4 regions of the Pseudoalteromonas sp. A3 genome follow, and region 2 is predicted to be linked to each of the others. Evidence: predicted binding sites of a transcription regulator. Region 2 holds the regulator's gene; each other region holds the start of a gene.
The links. The regulator sigma-54, encoded in region 2, starts transcription at its own class of promoters, with help from an activator protein. The targets are predictions, from matches to a motif close to GTTGGCACGNNNNTNGNNT.
Positions count from the first base shown of each region.

Region 1: a site for sigma-54 is predicted at 2,944-2,962, ahead of fliE (flagellar hook-basal body complex protein FliE). Genes of this name have one in related genera too.
Region 3: a site for sigma-54 is predicted at 2,659-2,677, ahead of OIZ54_RS03375 (amidase family protein). Genes of this name have one in related genera too.
Region 4: a site for sigma-54 is predicted at 3,687-3,705, ahead of OIZ54_RS03625 (hemerythrin domain-containing protein). Genes of this name have one in related genera too.

Region 1 covers NZ_JAPCKL010000004.1:309,753-315,436, reverse strand. The annotation lists gene OIZ54_RS10280 (DNA-3-methyladenine glycosylase I) at 1-166, opposite strand, end outside; gene OIZ54_RS10275 (sensor histidine kinase) at 299-1,411, shown strand; gene OIZ54_RS10270 (sigma-54-dependent transcriptional regulator) at 1,408-2,832, shown strand; gene fliE (flagellar hook-basal body complex protein FliE) at 3,005-3,337, shown strand; gene fliF (flagellar basal-body MS-ring/collar protein FliF) at 3,358-5,073, shown strand; gene fliG (flagellar motor switch protein FliG) at 5,066-5,684, shown strand, end outside.
Region 2 covers NZ_JAPCKL010000006.1:201,182-206,865, forward strand. The annotation lists gene OIZ54_RS12895 (KpsF/GutQ family sugar-phosphate isomerase) at 1-241, shown strand, start outside; gene kdsC (3-deoxy-manno-octulosonate-8-phosphatase KdsC) at 242-793, shown strand; gene lptC (LPS export ABC transporter periplasmic protein LptC) at 790-1,344, shown strand; gene lptA (lipopolysaccharide transport periplasmic protein LptA) at 1,334-1,882, shown strand; gene lptB (LPS export ABC transporter ATP-binding protein) at 1,879-2,604, shown strand; gene OIZ54_RS12920 (RNA polymerase factor sigma-54) at 2,674-4,173, shown strand; gene hpf (ribosome hibernation promoting factor) at 4,201-4,488, shown strand; gene OIZ54_RS12930 (PTS sugar transporter subunit IIA) at 4,493-4,945, shown strand; gene rapZ (RNase adapter RapZ) at 4,965-5,684, shown strand, end outside.
Region 3 covers NZ_JAPCKL010000002.1:58,735-64,418, forward strand. The annotation lists gene OIZ54_RS03370 (gamma-glutamyltransferase family protein) at 1-1,281, opposite strand, end outside; gene OIZ54_RS03375 (amidase family protein) at 1,278-2,486, opposite strand; gene OIZ54_RS03380 (putative 4-hydroxy-4-methyl-2-oxoglutarate aldolase) at 2,832-3,314, opposite strand; gene OIZ54_RS03385 (TetR/AcrR family transcriptional regulator) at 3,318-3,971, opposite strand; gene yddG (aromatic amino acid DMT transporter YddG) at 4,147-5,067, shown strand; gene OIZ54_RS03395 (alpha/beta fold hydrolase) at 5,101-5,684, opposite strand, start outside.
Region 4 covers NZ_JAPCKL010000002.1:120,569-126,252, reverse strand. The annotation lists gene OIZ54_RS03650 (transposase) at 1-408, opposite strand, end outside; gene OIZ54_RS03645 (tetratricopeptide repeat-containing diguanylate cyclase) at 699-2,606, shown strand; gene OIZ54_RS03640 (DUF6500 family protein) at 2,617-2,835, opposite strand; gene OIZ54_RS03635 (hypothetical protein) at 2,862-3,119, opposite strand; gene OIZ54_RS03630 (hypothetical protein) at 3,177-3,428, opposite strand; gene OIZ54_RS03625 (hemerythrin domain-containing protein) at 3,744-4,169, shown strand; gene OIZ54_RS03620 (hypothetical protein) at 4,255-4,668, opposite strand; gene OIZ54_RS03615 (TonB-dependent receptor) at 5,016-5,684, shown strand, end outside.

The DNA.
Region 1 (5,684 bases), on a different contig from region 2:
AAATGGTGTACCAACTTAAGCCCGCTTGTGCCGACTCGAGGGTAATAAATTCAAATAATTTCGTATCGTCATAAAGGGGGACTCCCCATTCTTCATCATGGTATTTCACATAATCAGGCTTTGTGGCGTCGAGCCATGCACAACGGCATTTATTTTGCTCACTCATTATTATTCCTTTTAGTGTGCGTCATTTTTTTGTTACGCGATATTGTAAGGTAACTAAATGAAAAATATATAAAATAATATTGGTATAAATTGTGCATTTAGCCCTGTATCTACATCATTAAGAGATTTGATTATGGCCCTTGCGAGTGTACTTAAACCACAGTTTATTACTGCAAAACAGTATAACCCATGTTTACTTCAAGAAGAGTACATTGGTGAATTAAGTGATTTAAGACAGCAGGCAAGTTGGCTGTCGCACTTAGTTGATACCATGCCTGCGGGTGTTGTAGTGCTTGATGGCAAAGGGCTTATTGCAAAAGCCAATCAAATAGCGATTGATATGTTAGGCGAGCCGCTCGAAGGAGAGAAGTGGTTTAACATTATTCAGCGCTCTTTTCGTCCCCACCAAGATGATGGACATGAAGTGTCGCTCAAAGATGGGCGCCTTATAAAGCTTGATATTACCGCGCTAGCGCCAGAGCCTGGGCAATTAATATTAATGACAGATTTAACAGAAACGCGCCGTTTGCAAAAGCGCGTAGCCCATATGCAGCGTTTGAGTGCGCTTGGTAAAATGGTGGCATCGCTTGCGCACCAAGTGCGTACACCGCTCTCGGCGGCTATGTTATATGCGGCCAATTTGGGCTCTAAAAAGCTACCAGAGTCATCACGCGATAACTTTCAAACTAAATTAATGTCGCGATTAAAAGATTTAGAAACCCAAGTTAACGATATGCTACTTTTTGCCAAAAGCGGCGAGCAACAAGTGGTTGAACAGGTTTCTATGCAGCAGCTTTTAAACGAGGTAAAACTAGGTGCCGATGCAATGGTAGCCTTAAATAACAGCTCACTTGTTGTCGAGCTACCAGAGCCAGACATAGAAATTACCGGTAATAAAACCGCGCTGGCCAGTGCTATTCAAAACCTTATTCACAATAGTATTCAAATTATTGGCAGCCAAGCCCAGGTGACATTAAAAGCGCAGCGCGATAGCAGCGAACCCGATACCGTGCGTATTAGCGTATGCGATAACGGCCCTGGTGTAGAGTTGAGCCAAATAGAGAAAATTTTTGAACCGTTTTATACCACAAAAAGCCAAGGTACAGGGCTTGGGCTTGCTGTTGTAAGCTCTGTGGCTAATGCGCATCAAGGACGTGTTGAAGTGGTTAATAATGCCAATGGTGGTGCATGTTTTAGTTTATTGTTGCCCATATGCACGGCCTCAACGCAGGAGAAAACAGCATGAGTAATACAATACTAGTGGTTGAAGATGATGCAGGTTTAAGAGAAGCACTCATAGACACGTTAGAAATGTCGGGTATTGCCTGTGTTGCAGCCGATAGTGCTGAGCAAGCCATGATCCAATTAAAAAAATCTGAGTTTTCATTAGTGGTCAGCGACGTGCAAATGGGCGCGATGAGCGGCCTAGATTTGCTCAGAAGCATTAAGCTTAACTACCCAGAACTCCCCGTATTAATGATGACTGCCTATGCAACGATTGATGATGCAGTAGAGGCAATGCGCTTAGGCGCAATTGATTATATGGCTAAACCATTTGCCCCTGAGGTGCTTTTAAATATGGTTAGTCGGTATTTACCCGAAAAGCCAAAAGACACTGACGGCCCAATTGTTGCCGACCCTAGCAGTATTGCGCTTTTAGAACTGGCGAGCAAAGTGGCACGCTCAGATGCAAGTGTTATGGTGCTAGGCCCGAGTGGCTCTGGTAAAGAAGTGTTGGCGCGATACATTCACGATAAATCAAACCGATGCGATGCGCCTTTTGTGGCAATAAACTGTGCGGCTATTCCCGAAAACATGCTTGAAGCCACTTTATTTGGCTACGAAAAAGGCGCGTTTACCGGTGCAATACAAGCATGCCCAGGTAAGTTTGAACAAGCCCAAGGCGGCACCATATTACTTGATGAAATAACCGAAATGGACTTGGGGCTGCAAGCTAAGCTATTACGGGTATTGCAAGAGCGTGAAGTTGAACGTTTAGGTGCCCGAAAAACAATTTCACTCGACGTAAGAGTACTCGCAACCAGTAACCGCGACCTAAAAGAAGCCGTTGCAGATAATCAATTTAGAGAAGACTTATATTATCGCTTAAATGTATTTCCTCTAATGTGGCGACCGCTCTGTGAGCGCCCAGGGGATATAATTGTATTGGCTAAGCATTTAATAGAGCGCCATTTAGTTAAAAGTAAAGAGCCGCTAGCAACGCTTGATAGTGCCGCTGAACAAAAATTACTAAGCCATGCATGGCCTGGGAATGTACGTGAGCTTGATAATGTAATTCAACGTGCGCTTATTTTGCGAACGGGCAATGTAATTGGCGAACAGGCCATTTTTATTGAAAACTTAATGCAAGCGCCAATTAACAGTACGCCTACACAGGAGATAGCGCCTGAACAAGCGAACACTCCAAGTGGCGCGTATTATGATGACAAAATAACGCCTGCAGAGGTGAGTGGCTCACTGCCTAGCGTTGATACTGGCAGCTATAAAGATGAGCTAAAAGATAAAGAGCATAAAATAATATTAGAAACCCTAGCGCGCTGCCAAGGCAAACGTAAAGATGTTGCACAAACACTTGGGATCAGCCCGCGTACTTTACGTTATAAACTAGCGCAAATGCGTGATTTAGGTATTTCGCTGCCCGCATAACTTTACCCCTTTCTTCTATATAACCCTAAACTAACCACGGTTAGTTTAGGGTTGTCAAATCTCTGACTCTCAAAAATAATAGTTAACCTTATGTAATTAAAGGTTTATTTTTATGGCACACTTTGTGCTTTATTCCCTTTATGAACGTTAACTGCATTTGCCAGAGAAAATTATGAAAATTCAAAACAGCGCGCTATTTCAAGAAATGCAATCAATGGCTTTAGAAGCAGGCCATACAAATCAAATTAATAAGCTACCTACTAAAGCTCAGCCAACATCGTCTGCTCAATTTGGTGACTTACTAAGTGATGCATTAAACACGGTTAATGGCTTACAACAAGATGCCAAACAAAAAGTAGTGGCTGTTGAAATGGGTGATAGAAGTGTATCGCTTGCTGAGGCAATGATTGCCTCACAAAAATCGTCAGTGGCATTTGAGGCTACAGTACAAGTAAGAAATAAACTTGTTGAGTCATACCAAGAAATTATGAACATGCCTGTTTAAGTAGGTAGTGGAGAATTATTGTGGCGCAATCTAATCAATCAACAGATCTTGCTCTTGCTGGCGGCGGTATTGACCAAAGCGAAGATAACGAGCAACAAGAACAAAAGTCGGGCTACTTAAGCGCCTTAAATGGTGTTGATGTGCTTCGCCAAGTCACCCTTATTATTGCGCTGGCTATTTGTTTAGCTATTGCCATATTTGTGATTATTTGGGCACGTCAGCCAGACATGCGTCCGCTGGGTAAAATGCCAACAGAAGAGCTGATCCAAACCCTTGATTTTTTAGATGCACAAAAAATTGACTACGAACTAGACGGCAACGTAATTTCGGTTGATGAAAGCGAGTATCAAAACATTAAATTGCTGATGGCCCGTGAAGGCCTAGAGCAAGGTCCTACTTCAGGCACCGACATCATAATGCAAGATATGGGCTTTGGTGTTAGCCAACGATTAGAGCGTGAACGCTTAAAACACGGCCGCGAACAACAACTTGCCCGCACCATAGAAGAATTAAACAACGTAACACGCGCGAAAGTTTTATTAGCCATTCCAAAAGAAAACGTATTTGCACGCAGAGAGAAAAAGCCATCAGCCACAGTGGTATTGACTCTTAAGCGCGGCAGAATGCTTGATGGCGAGGAGATTGACTCAGTGGTTGATATGATTGCCTCTGCAGTACAGGGGCTTGAGCCTTCACGTGTAACGGTAACAGATCAAAACGGCCGCTTACTTAATTCAGGCTCGCAAGACTCATTAGCAGCACGCTCTCGTAAAGAGTACGACATTGAAAGAAAGCGTGAGCAAGAGTATTTAGAGAAAATAGACAGTATTCTTATTCCTGTAGTTGGCTTGGGTAACTACACGGCGCAAGTTGATTTAAACATGGACTTTAGCTCAGTAGAAGAAACACAAAAGCGCTACAACCCAGACTTACCAGCAGTAAGAAGCGAAACCACATTTGAAGAGAACAACATTGGTGGCTTAGCGGTAGGTATTCCTGGGGCACTGACTAATCAGCCCCCTATGAATTCAACTATTCCAGAAGTAGCAGGCCAAGGTAATGCGGGTACGGCAACCAATCCAAGTCGAGTGCATAAAGAGGCTACGCGTAATTTTGAGCTAGACACCACCATTTCACATAAGCGCCAACAAACAGGGGTTATTCGCAGAATTAGCGTCTCGGTTGCCGTTGATTATGTGCCAAAAGTAGGTGAAAACGGCGAAACAACCATGGCGCCGCGCTCGGTAGAGGCTTTGTCAAATATACGTCGCCTATTACAAGGTGGGGTAGGCTTTGATATGCAACGCGGCGATGCATTAGAGGTGGTAACCGTGCCATTTGTACGCGAAGCAGTTGATTTAGATTTAGAAGTACCGCTGTGGGAGCAGGACTGGTTTATGAAAATCGTCCGCTTAGTATTGGGGGCGCTGGTTATTATTGTGCTTATTATGGCAGTTGTTAAGCCTATGCTTAAACGCTTAATATACCCAGATGATACGCTCGAAGAGTACGATGAAGATGCATTAAGCTCTGGGGTGGATATTGGCGATAGCACGCTAGATATGCTAAATAAAGACTTTGATTCTGCTTCTGTAGGCTTCTCAAGCGATGGTACACTACAGCTGCCAGATTTACATGGCGACGAAGATTTGCTTAAAGCGGTAAGAGCACTTGTAGCGAACGAACCTGAACTATCATCACAAGTAGTGAAAGCGTGGTTAACAGAAGATGACTGATCAAGAACAAAAACAACTCCCGCCAGCGTTTGATGTTGACAAGTTAGATGGCGTAGATAAAGCTGCAATTCTTTTATTGAGCTTATCTGAAGAAGACGCAGCGCAAATACTTAAACACTTAGAGCCTAAGCAAGTGCAAAAAGTGGGTATGGCAATGGCTGCGCTAGATGACTTGTCACAATCTAAAATAAGCGCAGTTCACAATTTATTTATAGAACAAATACAAAGCTTTAGTACAATTGGCTTCCAGTCAGAAGACTTTATTAAAAAGGCGCTAACCGCCGCATTAGGTGAAGATAAAGCAGCAAGTTTAATCGACCAAATTGTAATGGGCTCGGGCGCTAAAGGCTTAGATTCACTTAAATGGATGGACTCAAAGCAAGTTGCCAATATTATTCGTAATGAGCACCCGCAAATTCAAACTATTGTTTTATCGTATTTAGAGCCTGAGCAATCGGCAGAAATCTTAGCGCAATTTCCTGAAAAAGTGCGCCTAGATTTAACTATGCGTATTGCTAATCTTGAAGAAGTGCAACCTGCAGCATTGCAAGAACTTAACGAGATTATGGAAAAACAATTTGCCGGCCAAGCAGGCGCACAAGCCGCTAAAA
Region 2 (5,684 bases):
AGGCCTTTTTACCGACGGTGACTTACGCCGTATTTTAGAGCAAAGAGTGGATATACATAGCACCGCTATTAGCCAGGTTATGACTAAGTCATGCACAACCGCCACGGCCGATATACTTGCAGCTGAAGCCCTAAACATAATGGAAAATAAACGTATTAATGGTTTAATTGTTGTCAATGATAAAAACCAGCCAATAGGCGCCTTAAATATGCAAGACCTCTTAAAAGCAGGAGTATTATAAATGCAATTTGAAGATCTCTATCAACCGCTAAGCGATGATGCCAAAGCACGCGCCAAAAAAGTAAAACTACTCATATGCGACATTGATGGTGTATTTTCTGATGGCCGAATTTACCTCGGTAACCAAGGCGAAGAATTAAAAGCATTTAATACAAAAGATGGTTTTGGCATTAAAGCGCTGATCAATAGCGGTTTTGAAGTTGCGGTCATTACGGGGCGTCACTCAAAAATAGTGCAAACTCGCATGAGCAGCTTAACCGTACAGCACATTTATCAAGGCCAAGAAGACAAACTTATTGCTTATCAAGAACTCAAAAACACTTTAAAGTTAACTGATGAACAAATAGCCTATATTGGTGACGATGGCCCTGACATGCCAGTAATGGAGCGCGTTGGCTTTGCCGTTGCAGTTAACGATGCGCACCCGCTAATTAAGCGCTTATCGCATTACACTACGCAAATGCCTGGTGGCTTTGGCGCCGTTAGAGAGCTCACAGACTTACTTATGCTAGAGAACGGCATAGCGCTTACAACACAAGGCACCAGTTCATGAATGCAGCACGCGTTATACTCAGTGCGTTATTCATCGGCTGTATGGTTTGGCTTTGGTACCCTTATTTTACCCAAACCAATGTAGCGCCAGAGCAAGAACCTGAAGTAATTGCAAAGCCCGATTACACCGCTATAGAGCTTAAGCAAACAGCCTATGACGAGCAAGGCAAAATAAGCCATAAAGTCACAGCGGCTAAAATGGAGCTGTACCAACAGCTTGGTTTTACGTTTTTTGAAAAACCTATTTTCACCTTGTATAACGAAAAGCAAACATGGCGAATAAATGCAGACGAAGCAACGCTTTACGAAGATAAACAACTTATTTTAGAAGGCAATGTGGTTGCTAAAAATTTAGTTGATAATGCCATGATAGATAACATCGATGCCGATAACATCGAAGTCGACATTAAAGCGCTAACAATGCGCTCTGAGCAGCCAGTGGTTGTCACTGGGCCTAATTTAAAAATTGTCGGTAAAGGCCTTGAAGCCGATTTAAAAACCGAAGTAATAAAACTAATTAACCATACGCGAACAATATATTATGACCAATAAACTCACTAAAATACTTATTATCCCATCGCTAATGCTTGCATTTAGCGCCTCTGCTGCTGAGCCTGCTGCTCAACCGCCAGCAAATCAAATTTCTATTAGTGCAGACCGTCAAGAAGGCCAACTTAAAGAAAACGTAGGTATTTTTGAAAAGAACGTCGAAATTGTGCATGGTAATCGCAAAATTACAGCCGACCGACTCGAAGTACATAAACGTGAAGACTTAGGGGATAACAAACAACTCCTTATTGCCACTGGCAGCCCAGCCTACTTCGAAGAAAAACAAGACGACGGTACCGTAATGAGTGCCAGCGCAAACGAAGTACGTTACGACGTAGCAAAGCGCTTTTTAACGCTTGTTGGCGATGCTGAAGTCGCACAAGCCGGTCAAAAAATTAATGCTAAAAGTATTACCTACGACATGCAGCAGCAGCTTATTAGCGCAGAAAAAGACGAAAACTCTACGGATCGTGTCCACACAATTTTAGTGCCTGTTGAAGCAAAAATTAAAGAAAAAACAGGTAACGAAGGTCAACCATGAGCACCTTAAAAGCAGAACTATTAGCAAAAAGCTATAAAGGCCGCCAAGTTGTAAAAAATGTAGGCCTTGAGGTAGAAGCCGGCAGCATTGTTGGCTTATTGGGCCCTAATGGCGCAGGTAAAACCACCACCTTTTACATGATTGTAGGGTTAGTACCTAGCGACAAAGGTAAAATTTCTATTGATGATAACGACATTACGTTATTACCTATGCACAGCCGCGCCCGTTTAGGCATTGGCTATTTGCCGCAAGAGTCATCAATATTTAGAAAGCTGACAGTTTATCAAAACCTAATGGCTATTTTAGAAACGCGTAAAGAGCTCAATAAAGCCGCACGAGAAGAAACGCTTAACAACTTACTTGATGAATTTAGTATTCAGCATATTCGCGATAGCCAAGGTATGGCGCTTTCTGGTGGTGAACGCCGCCGTGTAGAAATTGCCAGAGCACTGGCAGCAAACCCTAAATTTATTTTATTGGATGAGCCTTTTGCTGGTGTTGATCCGATTTCAGTGTTAGATATAAAGAAAATAATAGAACATCTTAAAAACCGTGGCATTGGCGTATTAATTACCGATCACAATGTAAGAGAAACCCTTGATGTTTGTGAAAAAGCCTACATTGTTTCTCATGGGGAGCTAATTGCATCTGGCACCCCAGAACACGTATTAAATGACAAAACTGTACGCGATGTTTATTTAGGCGAGCAATTTAGGCTGTAACATTTAAGCCACACCTACAAGCATCTGCTAATATTAATTATAACAACATAAAAGGATTGTTAGAGATACATGAGGCAATCATTACAGCTGCGCATGGGCCAGCAACTTACAATGACTCCACAATTGCAACAAGCGATTCGCTTGCTGCAGCTCAGTACATTGGATCTCCAGCAAGAAATACAAGAAGCACTTGATAGCAACCCGCTATTAGAAGTAGAAGAGCAAGATTACACGGAAGAGTCGGCTGGAAAAAATGAACAAAAAGCAGATACGGATGATGTAACCGTAAGCGCATCGGCTGACGATACAACTAGCGAGTACGAGCAAGACAGTGGCGAAGCTTTAAATAAAGACACCGTTAGCGATGATATGGCAATGGATGTAACTTGGGATGAGTACATGAGCGCAGCCCCTGCGGCATCCTCAGGCCCAATGCCAGAAGATGAGTCTATTTATCAAGGTGCCTCTACTGAAACGCTACATGAGTATTTAATGTGGCAGCTTCAGCTTACTCCTTTTAGCCCCACTGATGAAGCCATTGCTATTGCCATTGTAGAAGCTGTAGATGACTCGGGTATTTTAACGCTAAGTTGCGAAGAAATTTTAGAAAGCTTTAACCAAGAAAACGATGACGAAGTTGAAGTTGAACTTGACGAAATAGAAGCCGTTTTAAAGCGTATTCAGTTATTTGACCCTGTAGGTATAGCCGCGCGCAGTTTACAAGAGTGCTTGTGTATTCAGCTAAACCAGTTTGATAAAGACACCCCTTTTATAGAACAAACTAAAATGATCTTAACCGATCACATTGATCTATTAGCGGCACGCGACTATCGTACATTAATGAAAAAGACTAAGCTTAAAGAAGACGAGCTTAAAGAGGTCATGACCCTAATACATACCCTCAACCCAAAACCTGCAGATACAATAGTAAGGGAAGAGTCGGAGTATGTAATACCAGATGTGTCGGTTAAAAAAATAAAAGGCCGCTGGGTGGTAGAGCTAAACCCAGATAGCATGCCAAAAATACGCGTAAATAGTCAGTACGCGGCTATGTCACGTACCGTAAAATCAAGTGGTGATAGCCAATTTATTCGCTCTCACTTACAAGAAGCTAAATGGTTTATAAAAAGCCTTGAAAGCAGAAACGACACGCTGCTCAAAGTAACAAACTGTATTGTAAAACAGCAACAGGCATTTTTTGAACATGGCCCAGAAGCCATGAAGCCAATGGTTTTAAACGATGTTGCTGAAATGGTAGAAATGCATGAATCGACAATTTCGCGTGTTACTACGCAAAAATATATGCATACGCCACGTGGTATTTTTGAGCTTAAGTATTTTTTCTCAAGCCACGTAAGCACTGAAAATGGCGGCGAGTGTTCATCAACCGCAATACGTGCCCTAATTAAAAAGCTAATTGCCGCGGAAAACTCAGCTAAACCATTGAGTGATAGTAAAATTGCGGATATATTGGCAGAGCAAGGAATTAAAGTAGCTAGACGCACAATAGCAAAATACCGTGAATCGCTAGCTATTCCACCGTCAAATCAGAGAAAGAGTTTGATATAAGACGTAAAAAACAAAGAGGAAATGCTTATGCAACTAAACCTAACTGGTCGTCACGTAGAAGTAACTGATTCACTTAGAGACTATGTAAATAATAAATTTGCAAAGCTAGAAAGGCACTCAGATCATATTAGCAATGTGCATGTCATTCTCGATGTAGAAAAACTCAACCAAAAAGCAGAAGCGACTATTCATGTAAGTGGCGCAGATTTATTTGCCTCAACAGAGCACCAAGATATGTATGCCGCTATAGACTCGTTGATTGACAAGCTCGATCGTCAAGTCATAAAACATAAAGAGAAGCTTGCTAGACACTAATATTATGAAATTAAGTACATTAGTATGCCAGGACTGCAGCAAAGCTGCGGTCCTTTTTAGTAGTAAAAAAAGAATTTTAGAGTTTATCAGTGAGCTAGCTCATGAAAAGCTCCCCTACTTACCACAACAAGATATTCTTAATGCGCTGGCAAGCAGAGAAAAGCTAGGCAGTACTGGTATTGGCCGGGGTATCGCCATTCCTCATGGCAGAATGGGTGGCGTAGAAGAGCCGCTGGCTTTAGTACTTGTTAGCGACACGCCTGTTAACTTTGATGCTATTGATAACTGCCCTGTTGATATTTTTGTTGCACTCATCGTACCAGATGGCGATAACCAACAGCACCTAAAGACTCTGGCAACCATAGCTGATAAACTGAGCAACAAAGAATTTTGTAAACAGCTGCGTAGTGCTAAAACCGATGCAGAGCTGTATCAAGTAATTGTTGATCAATCGTAGTAAATACTAAGGGCTATAAATGGAGTTAATTATCATAAGCGGCCGTTCTGGTTCAGGTAAGTCGGTTGCTTTACGCGTGGTTGAAGATTTAGGCTATTATTGCGTAGATAATATTCCGGTCAACCTACTGCCCTCTTTGGTGCGAAGTGTTTCAGATAACTATGACAAAATAGCCGTTAGTATAGATGTTCGTAATATCCCCAAAGAACAAGACGAATTTAACGATATTCTCGAGTACCTTCCTGACTTTGCTAAACCCACACTGTTTTATTTAGATAGTGATGATCAAACACTGATCAAACGTTTTTCAGAAACACGCAGATTACACCCTTTATCCATCGATTCGCTGCCGCTTGATTTAGCAATAAAAAAAGAAAAAGAACTGCTTGATGTACTTGTAACGCGCGCTGACTTTATGCTTGATACCACCGATTTAAGTGTGCACCAATTAGCAGAGTCAATTCGCGAAAAAATACTGGGTAAAAAAGATAAGCAACTTATTGTAACGTTTGAATCGTTTGGCTTTAAACACGGCATACCTAAAGAAGCTGATTATGTTTTTGATGCTCGCTTTTTGCCAAACCCCCACTGGGAGCCTGAACTTAAACCGCTTACGGGCCTTGATCAACCAGTAAAAGATTTTTTGGCAAATCACAGCATAGTGCAAAAATTCACTTGGCAAATTCAAACCTTTGTACAAACTTGGCTGCCACACTTAGAGCGCAATAACCGTAGTTAC
Region 3 (5,684 bases), on a different contig from region 2:
TACAGCAGCTTGTGTTTGTGGTTGGCCTTCGCCGCCCATGGTGCCGTAGGCAAGGCGCCTACCATCGTCAAATTTTGCTAAAGCAGGGTTGAGTGTATGAGCCGGTTTTTTATGCGCTTTTAAGACATTGGCATCGTTGCTGTTTAAACTAAAGCTTAAACCGCGGTTATTCCATACAAAGCCGCCTTCGCTCATCAAAATGCCGCTGCCAAATTCCCAGTAAACACTTTGAATAAAGCTTACTAGTTGGCCGTTTTTATCCCGTGCGGCCATCCAAACGGTATCGCCTGGCTCTGCATTAAATGGCCATTGCTTGGCTTGGCTCATATCTATATTGCTGGCAAGCGCACTTAAGCGCTCATCAGTTAATGCGTTTTTATAATCATCGCCAAGCGCATCTGGGTCAGCCCAAAGTGTAGGGCGGTGGGTAAAGCTTTGTTTGGTTGCCTCAACAATTAAGTGCATCCAATCGGCCTCTGTTTTGGCTAAATGTTTTAGTTTATTAACAGCGCCAATTATTTGCAGAGAATGCACGCCTTGCGTGGGGGCGGGTAAGTTATAACACTGTATGCCCGATAAATTAGCACTGAGCGGCGTTACTAAATCGGCCTGCGTATTGGCAATATCAGCGCGTGTAATTGCACTGCCTGCGGCAGCTAAATCGTTTGCAAACGACTCTGCTAAAGGGCCTTGGTAAAAGGCGTTTAAGCCATGCTCGGCTAAGTGCTCAAAGGTACTGGCAAGTTTTGGGTTTTTAAAATGTTGGCCCGCTTGCAACGGTTTACCATTAGGTATGTAAAGTTCTTTAAAGGCAGCGTTAGTGTTTGAAGCGGTAGCAAGCTTTTCGCAGCCTGCTTGCAAGCTTTTAGATACTGTAAAGCCTTCGCGCGCAAGCTTTATGGCTGGAGCTAAAATAATACTTAGCGAAAGAGCAGCGTGCTCATCTACCGCAAGGGCTTTTTGCCAGCCGCGTAATGTTGCAGCCTGAGTAAGCGCGCTTAAACCGCCGCGCTCTGGTATGTGTGGCTCATTGCTATAGGCGCTTATATCGTTTGGTGCGCGCCCGCAGGCATCAATGGCAGTGGGTATACTTTGGTTTGGGTTATCAATAAGCCAAAAACTGTCGCCGCCAATTGAGTTCATATGCGGGTATACCACGCTAATAGCAGCCGCTGCCGCTACCATGGCTTCGGTGGCTGTACCGCCTTGTTTTAGTATTAAGGTGCCTGCCTCGGTTGCTGCAAAATGCGGGGCAGTAAAGGCAATGTTGTGTGTGCTCATGCAAGAGTGTCCTGTTTAAAGTGGGCAGCTAATTGTTGTACGCAGGCAAGTAGGCTTTTATCGTTGCCGTGGCTCATCATTAATGAAAACCCATACGGGTGGCCATTTTCTAAATTAGCCAATGGTAAGTGTACTTGCGCCGAGCGGCTCAAGCCCGCAATGGCCGATAAGGTGATTATTTGCATGCGTAAGGCGCTTGTGTCGGCGCCCAATTTAGGTGCAGTTGTGGGTGTGGTTGGCAAAAATAAACAACTGTTTGTGTTTAGGTTTTTAGCGATTAGTGTTTGCCATTGGGTTTGTACATTTAGTGCTTCTTGTTCTTCTTGGGCGGTTAGAGCAAGCGCCATGTTAAAACGTGCCGCAATTGCCGGAGCAAACTGGGGAAGTTGCCCAGGCAATTGAAGCCAATCTTTATGCGTTTTTGCGATTGCGCGCCCTTGCAGTATTCTAAAGCTGTCAGCCAGTTCGCTTAATAAGCTGCTGTTAGGCAGTTCAAATTCTTTATGGTGTTTAAAATAAGGTTTGGTTTTTTCAAGTAATTGTTCAAGCGGGGCTTGTAAAACAGGGTCAACCAGCTCAAATAATGGCTCGCAAATAACTAAAGTATCAACGTTATTAATAGCTTGATTTGGTAACAGTACATTGCCTACATCGCTTAGCAGCTCTGCATTTTGCGTAAGCCAGCCAATGGTATCAAACGGGGGCGCTAGCGGTATTAGGCCATCTTTTTCAATTACGTTATGGCTTGGCCTTATACCAAATAAGCCACAATAACTTGCCGGTATCCTTATAGAGCCACCAGTATCAGTGCCTAAGCCAATATCGGCTAGGTTAGCCGCCACAGCTGCTGCCGAGCCCATACTTGAGCCGCCACTTGCATGGCCTTTAAGTTTTGGGTTTTGTGCTGCACCATAGTGAATGTTATTGCCCTCTAAGCTGTAGGCCAGCTCATCGGTATGGGTAAAGCCTGTAAAGCTACAACCTTCATTCATTAGTTTGTTTACGGCACTTGCTGTTTGCTGTGCAGGTTTTGCTGCTTTAAACCAGCTTGGGTTACCTGCGCTGTTGCGCTCGCCTTTAACAGCAAATACATCTTTTACCGCAAGGCGCTTATTTACAAGTGTGCCGTGGATTTGTGTTTGCCATGCGTTAGGACCATGGTCACAAAAAATACCGGTAAAATTATTATGTGTTTTGGTACTCATATCACCACTCGTTATAAAGTAAATCTGACCAACTGGTTATAATCAGATTTAGGATGATTAAAAAGACGAATTAGTTATTATTATTTTTCAGCCCACTGCGTAACATCTTATTTTTATTTTACAGAGCCTGATCCGCTTTTTAATCGGTTAGCTATTATATTGCCTAAAAGCTAAGCAAAAGCAATGCCAAATGCAATAAAGTTGTCCGCTCGGTCAGGTTTTTTTGGTTTACATGGGGTTTAGCAGATATTTATAAAAATATAAGTATTAAAGAAGGCGTAATTTAGAGGTGAAAACACACCAAGTTGGTGCGTGGTTGCACCAACTTGGTTGCAAATATGGCGTTTATAGTAATGCGTTAGGGCTAATAATTAAGCCATTTACATCGGCGTATAGCCAATCGTTAGGGTTAATTGTGGTACTAAGCATGGTCACTGTTTGATTTTTATCTCCAAAGCCACGCTTTAATGTACTGCGCGGGGTTGAGCCTAGCGCCATAACCGGCAAATCCATAGTGGCAAGTATTTCAATGTCACGGCAACAGCCGTTAATAATCACGCCTTCCCAGCCATTTTTTAACGCGCGCTCCGCCATAATATCGCCTATAAAAGCGAAGCGTTTGCTAGCAAAGCCATCAATAACCAGTACTTTACCCTTGCCGTTTTCATGCAGTATGTCGGCGGCAAACGAGTTATCGTCTGGGCAGGTAACGGTTACTGCTTGGCCACTAAACGTGGTTTTTTTACCAAAGTGGCGCAGGCCGCTGTCGGCAACTTGTACGCTATTGCGGTGATCGTCAAATAAGTCTGGGGTGGTAAAATTATCCATGGGTTAAGCCTCAATGTGCTCAGGTATTTTTAAACCAATACCTTTTAAGATTATGTGGGCAGTTGATTGCGTTATTTGTGCCACATCGGTTTCGTCGTATTCTAATTTGTTCATTACCAGTAGCACTTCGGCCTGAAAGTCGGCGTAGTACTGCGTAGTTGACCAAATGGTAAATAATAAATGGTAAGGGTCAACATTATCCATTTTGTTTGCATCTATCCAGGCCTGAAACACGTCTACCTTTTGTTTCACCCACGGGCGTGTGTTGGTTCTAAAGTAGTTTTGCAAATAAGGAGCGCCGCGCAGTATTTCACTGGCAAATAAACGTGATTGCAGCGGCTGGTTTACGGCAAGTATGACTTTGCTTTTAATATAGTGATACAACACATGCGCAGGGTCGTCCTCAGGGGTTACGTTATCTAAGCCTAAGTTCCAGTGTGCAATAATGCGGTCTATTACGTTTTCGTATAGGCCGTCTTTGCTTTTAAAATAATATAAAATATTGGCCTTAGGAACGCCTGCTTCTTTGGCAACCATACTCATACTGGTGCCATCGTAACCAAGCTGAGAAAACAATTGCTCGGCGGCATCGAGTATTAATGTTTGGTTTTTTACTCGGGTGAGTTCTTTTTTATTTGGCTTTGTTTGTGTGCTCATTATGGCGATGCTGTTTTTAACGTGTTGAATGATTGTAACTTTACTGACCAAAAGGTCAAACACTTAAGTGCAGGCCAAAAACATCTTTATAACAATAAATGATGAGCAACAATTGTTTAACCCACTAATTACTGTTAGCGTAACGTCAAACGTAAGTAGTACTTTTAGGTAGTTAATGGACTTTTTTTCTAATCATAAATACACGCTTTATGGCATTGCCGCTATTTTGTTATGGAGTTGTTTAGTGGCTCTGCTCAGGGATGTTTCGGAGTTATTTGGCCCCATAGGTGGGGCGGCACTCATGTACAGTGTAAGCGCGCTGTTTTTAATTTTGGTAATGGGACGGCCTAAGTTTGCTGGGTTTAATAAGCGTTATATTATTTGGGGTACTGCTTTATTTGCACTTTACGAGGTGTGTTTAGCGCTGTTTGTAGGGCTTGCTAATAATCGCCACCAAGCGGTAGAAATGGCAGTTATAAATTATTTATGGCCCACACTTACCATTTTGCTCAGTATTATAGTTAATCGTAGTAAAGTAAGTGTTTGGATTTACCCAGGTATGCTGCTCGCTTTTTTTGGTGTGGCTTGGTGCGTTGGTGGCGATAGTGGGTTATCACTTAATAGTATTATGGGTAATTTTGCCAGTAACCCAACGGCCTACTTATTGGCGTTTGTAGCACCTTTTATTTGGTCTGTTTACTGTGTAATTACTCAAAAAAATAGCAATGGGCAAAATGCCATTGTGCTGTTTTTTATCGCCACGGCACTAAGCTTATGGGTGTTGTATGGATTAAGTGACGAGCCAAAAATGACCTTTACACTGCACGCGACCGTAACGCTTGTGTTAGCTGGTGTGGTTGTTGGCAGCGGGTATGCTCTTTGGAACCAAGCTATTATTGGCGGTAACTTAATGTTGCTTGGTACGCTTTCGTATTTTACGCCGGTTTTTTCGGCGATTATTTCGGCGCTTTATTTGTCTATTACCCTTAGTGCCTCGTTTTGGCAAGGAGTAATAATGGTAACTGGCGGCTCACTCGTGTGCTATTTCGTAACGCGTGAAAAACCAGTTAAAAAGCAAATTAACGCCGTAAATTAACGGTGCAAATTTACGGAGTAAACGCATCCTTTTTTAACTGTGTTTGTTTAGCCAGTTAAGCGCAAGTGGCCATAATCCGTCAGATTTTTTGCTAAAAAATTTCATATGGCCAATTTCCTTCAAACCATAGTCGTGTGGGTTTAAGGTTAGGGTTTGTGCTTTTAATTTAGGAAAAACCGAGAGCATATCGGCAACATTTGCATTGTTAGCAATATCGTCATCGGTAGCATTAACCCATATTGAGGGCATAGAAAGCGTGTTGTAACAGTGTTGAAATACGGTATCACCAAATGCTGATTGCACATACCCTTGGGCGTTACACCATTTGCGCCATTGTTTAGCTACGCCTTTAGGTAGTGGCTCGCCCATGCCAAACCACTGCGATTTAGTATGACCAAACAAGGCATTACTAAAGGGTATAACCCCATTCATAAAAAAGTGCGCTTTAACCTGATACGCTAAGCTCATATTAGTTAATTTACCCGACGAGCAAGCAAAATTAAACGCGGAGCTTAGCTCGTTAGCGTTATGCATTAGCCCCACTAATTGCCCGCCGGCGCTATGACCCACTAAATGATACTGCGTATTAGGAAATACCCTTTGCAAATGCTCAAGCA
Region 4 (5,684 bases), on a different contig from region 2:
AATACTACTTAAGCGTTCTCGATACAGCTTTAGGCTCTCGTTTAAAAACCAACGTTCGGTAGCCGATAACTTCTCACCGCGTATAAATTTATGCGTGATAGCGGTACCTTTAAAAAGCTTATGCCAACGAATTGCTATTGCTTTGTCGTTTAACCTATTAGCTTTTTTATCATCTACATACAACATAATATGTGTATGATTACTCATAACTGCGTATGCACAAACATCTATACAAAATACCTTTGCAAGGCTTATAAGCTTATCCTCTACCCACCCTCTTCTATGCGCGTAATTTTGTCCTGTAAAAGGGTCTTCACCACACAAATATGCCCGGCGAACACAACGTGAAATACAGTGATAATATTTTGTATCTGCCAAACTTATTTGGCGCTTACGAGCAATAGCCATAACACAACCCTGTTTATTATTTAAGCTAAAGCGTAGTCCGAGCTTGTGTTTTATACAACTATTATGATGGGTGTCGTTATTATTTTATTATTTGTGTTTTGATGGGTGTCATAGTTATGTTTTAAATGGGTGTCATCATTATTTTAATAATAATTTTCATACTTATTTACTAGAAAATGGGGTTTTTAAAGGGATGTGGTGGTGTATTCCCAATAAAGTATTAACTTGTTATTTACAAGCAATGCTATAGTTAGTTATATCGTTTTAGGTGTTGATTCAGTAAAAAATAAATGACGAACAATATAATAATAAAAATCAATATGGTGTGGTTTCGCTTTTTTGTGCTCCTGTTATTTTTACTAACTAGTAGTGCTACATTTGCCAGTAGCTCTTCACTAACTTCATCTGATATAAAATCAATCCAAAGCCTGCTTAGTGATATTAAAGCCAACAAGCTAGATTACCTTTTACACCAAAAACAACTAACCCACGCTTATAACGTCACTAAACATACAAAGCATAAACAGTTGCACCTTGAAGCGGCTGCCTTATATTCAGAGCTACTTTTTCGACAAGAACAATACACCGCGCTAAGTACCCATTTGCTAATGTATTTAAAGAGTACTGAGCTTGTAACATATAAAAACAGCCACCTACTATTTTTAGAGGCTCAGCTTAAGCTTTTCGCAATTAACAAAGAGTTAAGTAATGCGCAATCGCTTGCTAATCAACTGCAAACGCAGGTAAAACAGCTTTCTCCTAACGAAAAAATCATTGTTTTTCGGGCTATAGCCTATTACTACACCGAAACCGACGAACTTAAAAAAACGCTAAGTGCGGCGTTAACAGGTTTAGAGCTTGCTATAAAGGAAGAAGACATAGCCTCGCAGGGCTACTTTTTTAGAAAAATTGCCGACGCTTACAACTACCTCTACAAAGATGATAAAGAAAAAGCCATTTACTATGCCCAAAAAGCGGTAGATGCCTACGAGCAAACAAGCGACGGCCTATTTACTGCTAAAGCTTATTGGAGTTTAGGAAACGTATTACTTGAGGTCGGTCAGCCTAAAAACGCGCTTGTATACTTAAATAAAGCGCTAGCTTATTTTAGCAAAGTTAATATGAAAAAAGGTTTAGCCTTCGCTCAATATTCTATTGCAAATATTCAATACCTGCAGGGTAATTACGATACAGCTTTAATGCTTGCAAACAAAAATATTGCACTTGCAAGCTCTGCCGGTATTAACGACATGCATTTAGCATCAATGATTTTATTATCAGACATCTACACAAAACAAAATTTATTAAATAAAGCCAACCAAGTAAACGACGAAGTATTTTTAAACCTAGATAAATTTAGCCGCAGCATTTATAAGGCTGATTTTTTAAGCAAACGCTATAAATTAAAGCGCCAACTTAACTTCACCGAAGATGCATTTAAAGCAATCGAAGATGAGCTTGCTTATACAATAAAACACTACGAAGCCACCAGCGAAACCAATATAAAAACCTTGCAAGTTAAATTTGAAGTAAAAGAAAAAGAAGACAAAATTTTACAGCTAGAATACGAAAAAGACATAAACAAATTGCAGGCAACAGAAGAGCACCAGCAAAAAATAATTTGGCGCTTAAGTGCCTCAATTGCCTTTATTTTAGTCATCGTGTCGCTATTTTTATTTTACCGCCAAATGCGCCAACGTAAAAAATACCATGCTATAGCATTAACCGACTACCTAACTAACAGCTTAAACCGGCGTGGCATTTTGCAAAAAGCAAATGAGTGTTTATCCCAGCAGAGCCTAGCAATAGCCATTGTCGATTTAGATTACTTTAAAGCTATTAACGACAAATTTGGCCACGATATAGGAGATTTAGTACTTATAAAATTTGCTCAAGCAGCAAAAGACACACTAAGTACTAACGATAAGTTTGGCCGCTATGGCGGCGAAGAGTGGCTATTTGTTTTAAAAACGCAAAATCGCGATAAAATAAGCGACTTTTTTGAAAATCTTGAAAATAAGTTAGCGCAGTACTGTAGTCATATTGAGGCATTGCCAAGTAAAACACACGTTACCTTTAGTGCTGGCGTGGCAATAAGTGATGCTAAAAGCGACTCACTTAGCGAGCTAATTAAACGTGCAGACCAACAACTCTATAAAGCAAAAGAAAATGGTAGAAACCAAATAGCAATCGCGTAAATATACGTTATTAGTCACCTTCAATAATCATTTGTTTTATTTTTATCGCTTTTTCAAAGTGATCTAACTTATGGGTGTGTATCCACCACGTAGCGGCTTGCATCAGCAGCTCTGGATTGTCGTTTTTATTTGCAAAAAAAGCGTAAAAAGAAAGGCCTACGTTTTCGACTTTGGCTGCTATTTTTTTATCGCATACAGCTATAATTTTTGCTTTTAGTTCTTCCTGCATACATACCTTATTTAATTGTATTTTAATTATCTAAATATACCGTTTAAAAAACTAACAATTAGCTGTAAAAGACTTCTATCAACAATACTATGATTCTGAAACTCTTTATTAGGCGTATTTACTTTTGTAGCTTTGCATTCATTATTTAGCGGCTCATTTTTATGTATATTGGTTTCATAAGCTATATCAGCTTGTTCCATACATTTTGCAGAGCCCGCATAAGGCTTTGCCACACAGCCAGTTAAAAATATACACAATGAAAATACAATTAAAAACGCTTTCATATTCAATCCTATTTTACGCACCCTTGTGCTTTAAATTATAGCTGTAAGTTTGCTTACTTAGTCGGCTATTAAAACAAGTAGATCAATAAAAAACACACCAACTTCATCAAAAAAAGTGTCGCCTTTAGCATCCTTTTTTATTTGAGCGCTTACACATTCATTGTAAACCTCTGAGCTTGTTTTAGCGCCATTTAGCTCAGTCATTTCTGCCTTTTGTATGCATACACGTCGTTCAGAATGCTCGGCTGTACTACATGCACTTAATAACGCGCACAGTAATAATGCTGTAGTGGGGCTTTTTAAGTTCATCCTTAAACTATCCTAATATCTAAAGTTTTATAAAAATATAGGTAAGGCAAGTATGTACAGCTTGTACCCAAATAATGCGCTACTTTACCACCTCAATAAAATACCCAACCAGTAAAAATATGTAAGCTTATGTAGCGTCAAAAGCAATCACCTCTTTTAATCTGAAAAAATTGCAGCTGTTTATGTGTAAAAGTTACAGAGCAACGCCATCCAAACCAACCAAAAGTACATTAAAGTCAATTATATCAACATATTAAATTTGGCACTGCGCTTGCTTTTAAAAGTTTATAAAGCAATTACAGCAAGGAAAGAGTTATGAATATTTTTGAAGCGCTACGTCACGACCACGATAAACAACGCGAGTTAGTAGATGCCCTTATTCAAACGCACGGCGATACACAGCAGCGCCACAAGCTAATGGACGAGCTAAAAACAGAATTAGAAGATCATGCAAAATTTGAAGAGCGTTATTTTTATAACCCACTCATGTTTGACGATTTAACGCACGAAAAAGCACGCCACAGCGTTGCTGAACACCATGAAATTGACGAATTAATTGAACAACTTGAAGACACCGAAATGAGCTCATCGGCATGGTTAGTTGCTGCTAAAAAATTGCACCATTTAGTGCATCATCATTTAAGTGAAGAAGAACATGAAGTATTTCAATTAGCGGGTAAAGCCCTAACCGAAGGGCAAAAAGAAAGCCTAGCTAAACAGTACAACGATGCCATGCATTAGTTATTAATTAAACCGACTTCCATACACTCCCTTGTGTACTTATTGGTTATAAGCCGTATGGCTTATAACCATTTTTTTTGCTGCGCTACTTAATGGTAAATTTAACGTCTTGTTCGCGTAACACATACAGTGCAAAACACGCTGCCCACATTGGCCACGCTGTAAAAAACAATAAGTTATTAAAGCCATCAATATACTGATTATAAGATGAAAGCGTAGAAAGGCCGTGCATTACAAATATAACGCCATAAGTAAGGCGATTTTTAATACCCGCTATGAAAGCCAACACTAAAATAAGCTGTAACGCCCCCAGTACATAAGCAACCACATCTGTAGAGCCGCCAATACCATAAAAATGCTCAAAAATTCGAGCGCTATGCCCAGGGTTAACAAACTTATCAAACGTCCACATAATCATTACAATAAATACGCCTAGGCGTAGCGAAAAAAGCGACCATTGCAAACGATTTTGAAAGTCAGTACCTGTTGTACCAGTCATAAAATTTCCTTAAAACTAAATAATTTAATGTTGAAACTAGCAAGACCGCTCAACACATATTTTATTTCATCTTAATGTATAATTTTTTAATAAATTCGGTGCCCTGCTTTACGTTTGTTTGCGTATAAAACCGCTATTTATAAATTACGACCTATTATGGCAATAACTAACTACAGTATTTGTAAAACAAAAACATAGTGGCTAAAACTGAATAACGCTTTTGAGCAATGTGCTAAACTTTTAACGTTTCATTCTAAAAAACAAAAAGAATTAATATTTACTGAAAGTTATTCACAAAGCTGCAGGTCTTTATTGCCACATTCACACTAACCAAAATGAGAACCCTTTTGAAACATTCATATTTGGCACTTTTTATAGCCGCTTCACTCACACCTAATTTTTATGCTCATGCGGCACAATCTGCAGCTAATACCGACTCAATTGAACGTATTGAAGTAGCAGGCCAAACGATTAAATCTCAAGGGCTTTCTGTAAAAGATGCCACTATTAACGGCCCCTTCGGCGACAACCTTGCACTGCAAGACATAGCACGCTCAGTAACGCCTATTTCAAGCGAGTTAATAGAGCAACTAAATATTACTACCCTACAAGACGTACTAGCCGTAAGCCCAAACACTTACTCTGCAAGTGGCTTTGGTGCGCCCAGCTTACCTACTATTCGTGGCCAGCTAGGTGAGCTTTTTCAAGATGGTACACGCCGCCAAGCAGGTAATAATGGCTTTGGTGTGCCGTTATCGTTCAATTCTGTAGAACAAATAGATGTAGTAAAAGGCGCACCGCCGGTTTTATTTGGTTCAAGCCAACGTAACGGTGGTTTTGTAAATTTACACTCAAAGGCTGCCTCTACAGATGAAAGTAAAGGTAAAGTTAAGCTCTCAGCGGGGCGATGGGATCAATACAGTGCGCAAGTAGATTACACTGCCCCCATTATAAAAGATAAAGTGGGCCTAAGAGTAAGTTACGAGCACCTCGATGAAGGCAGTTACTACGATTAC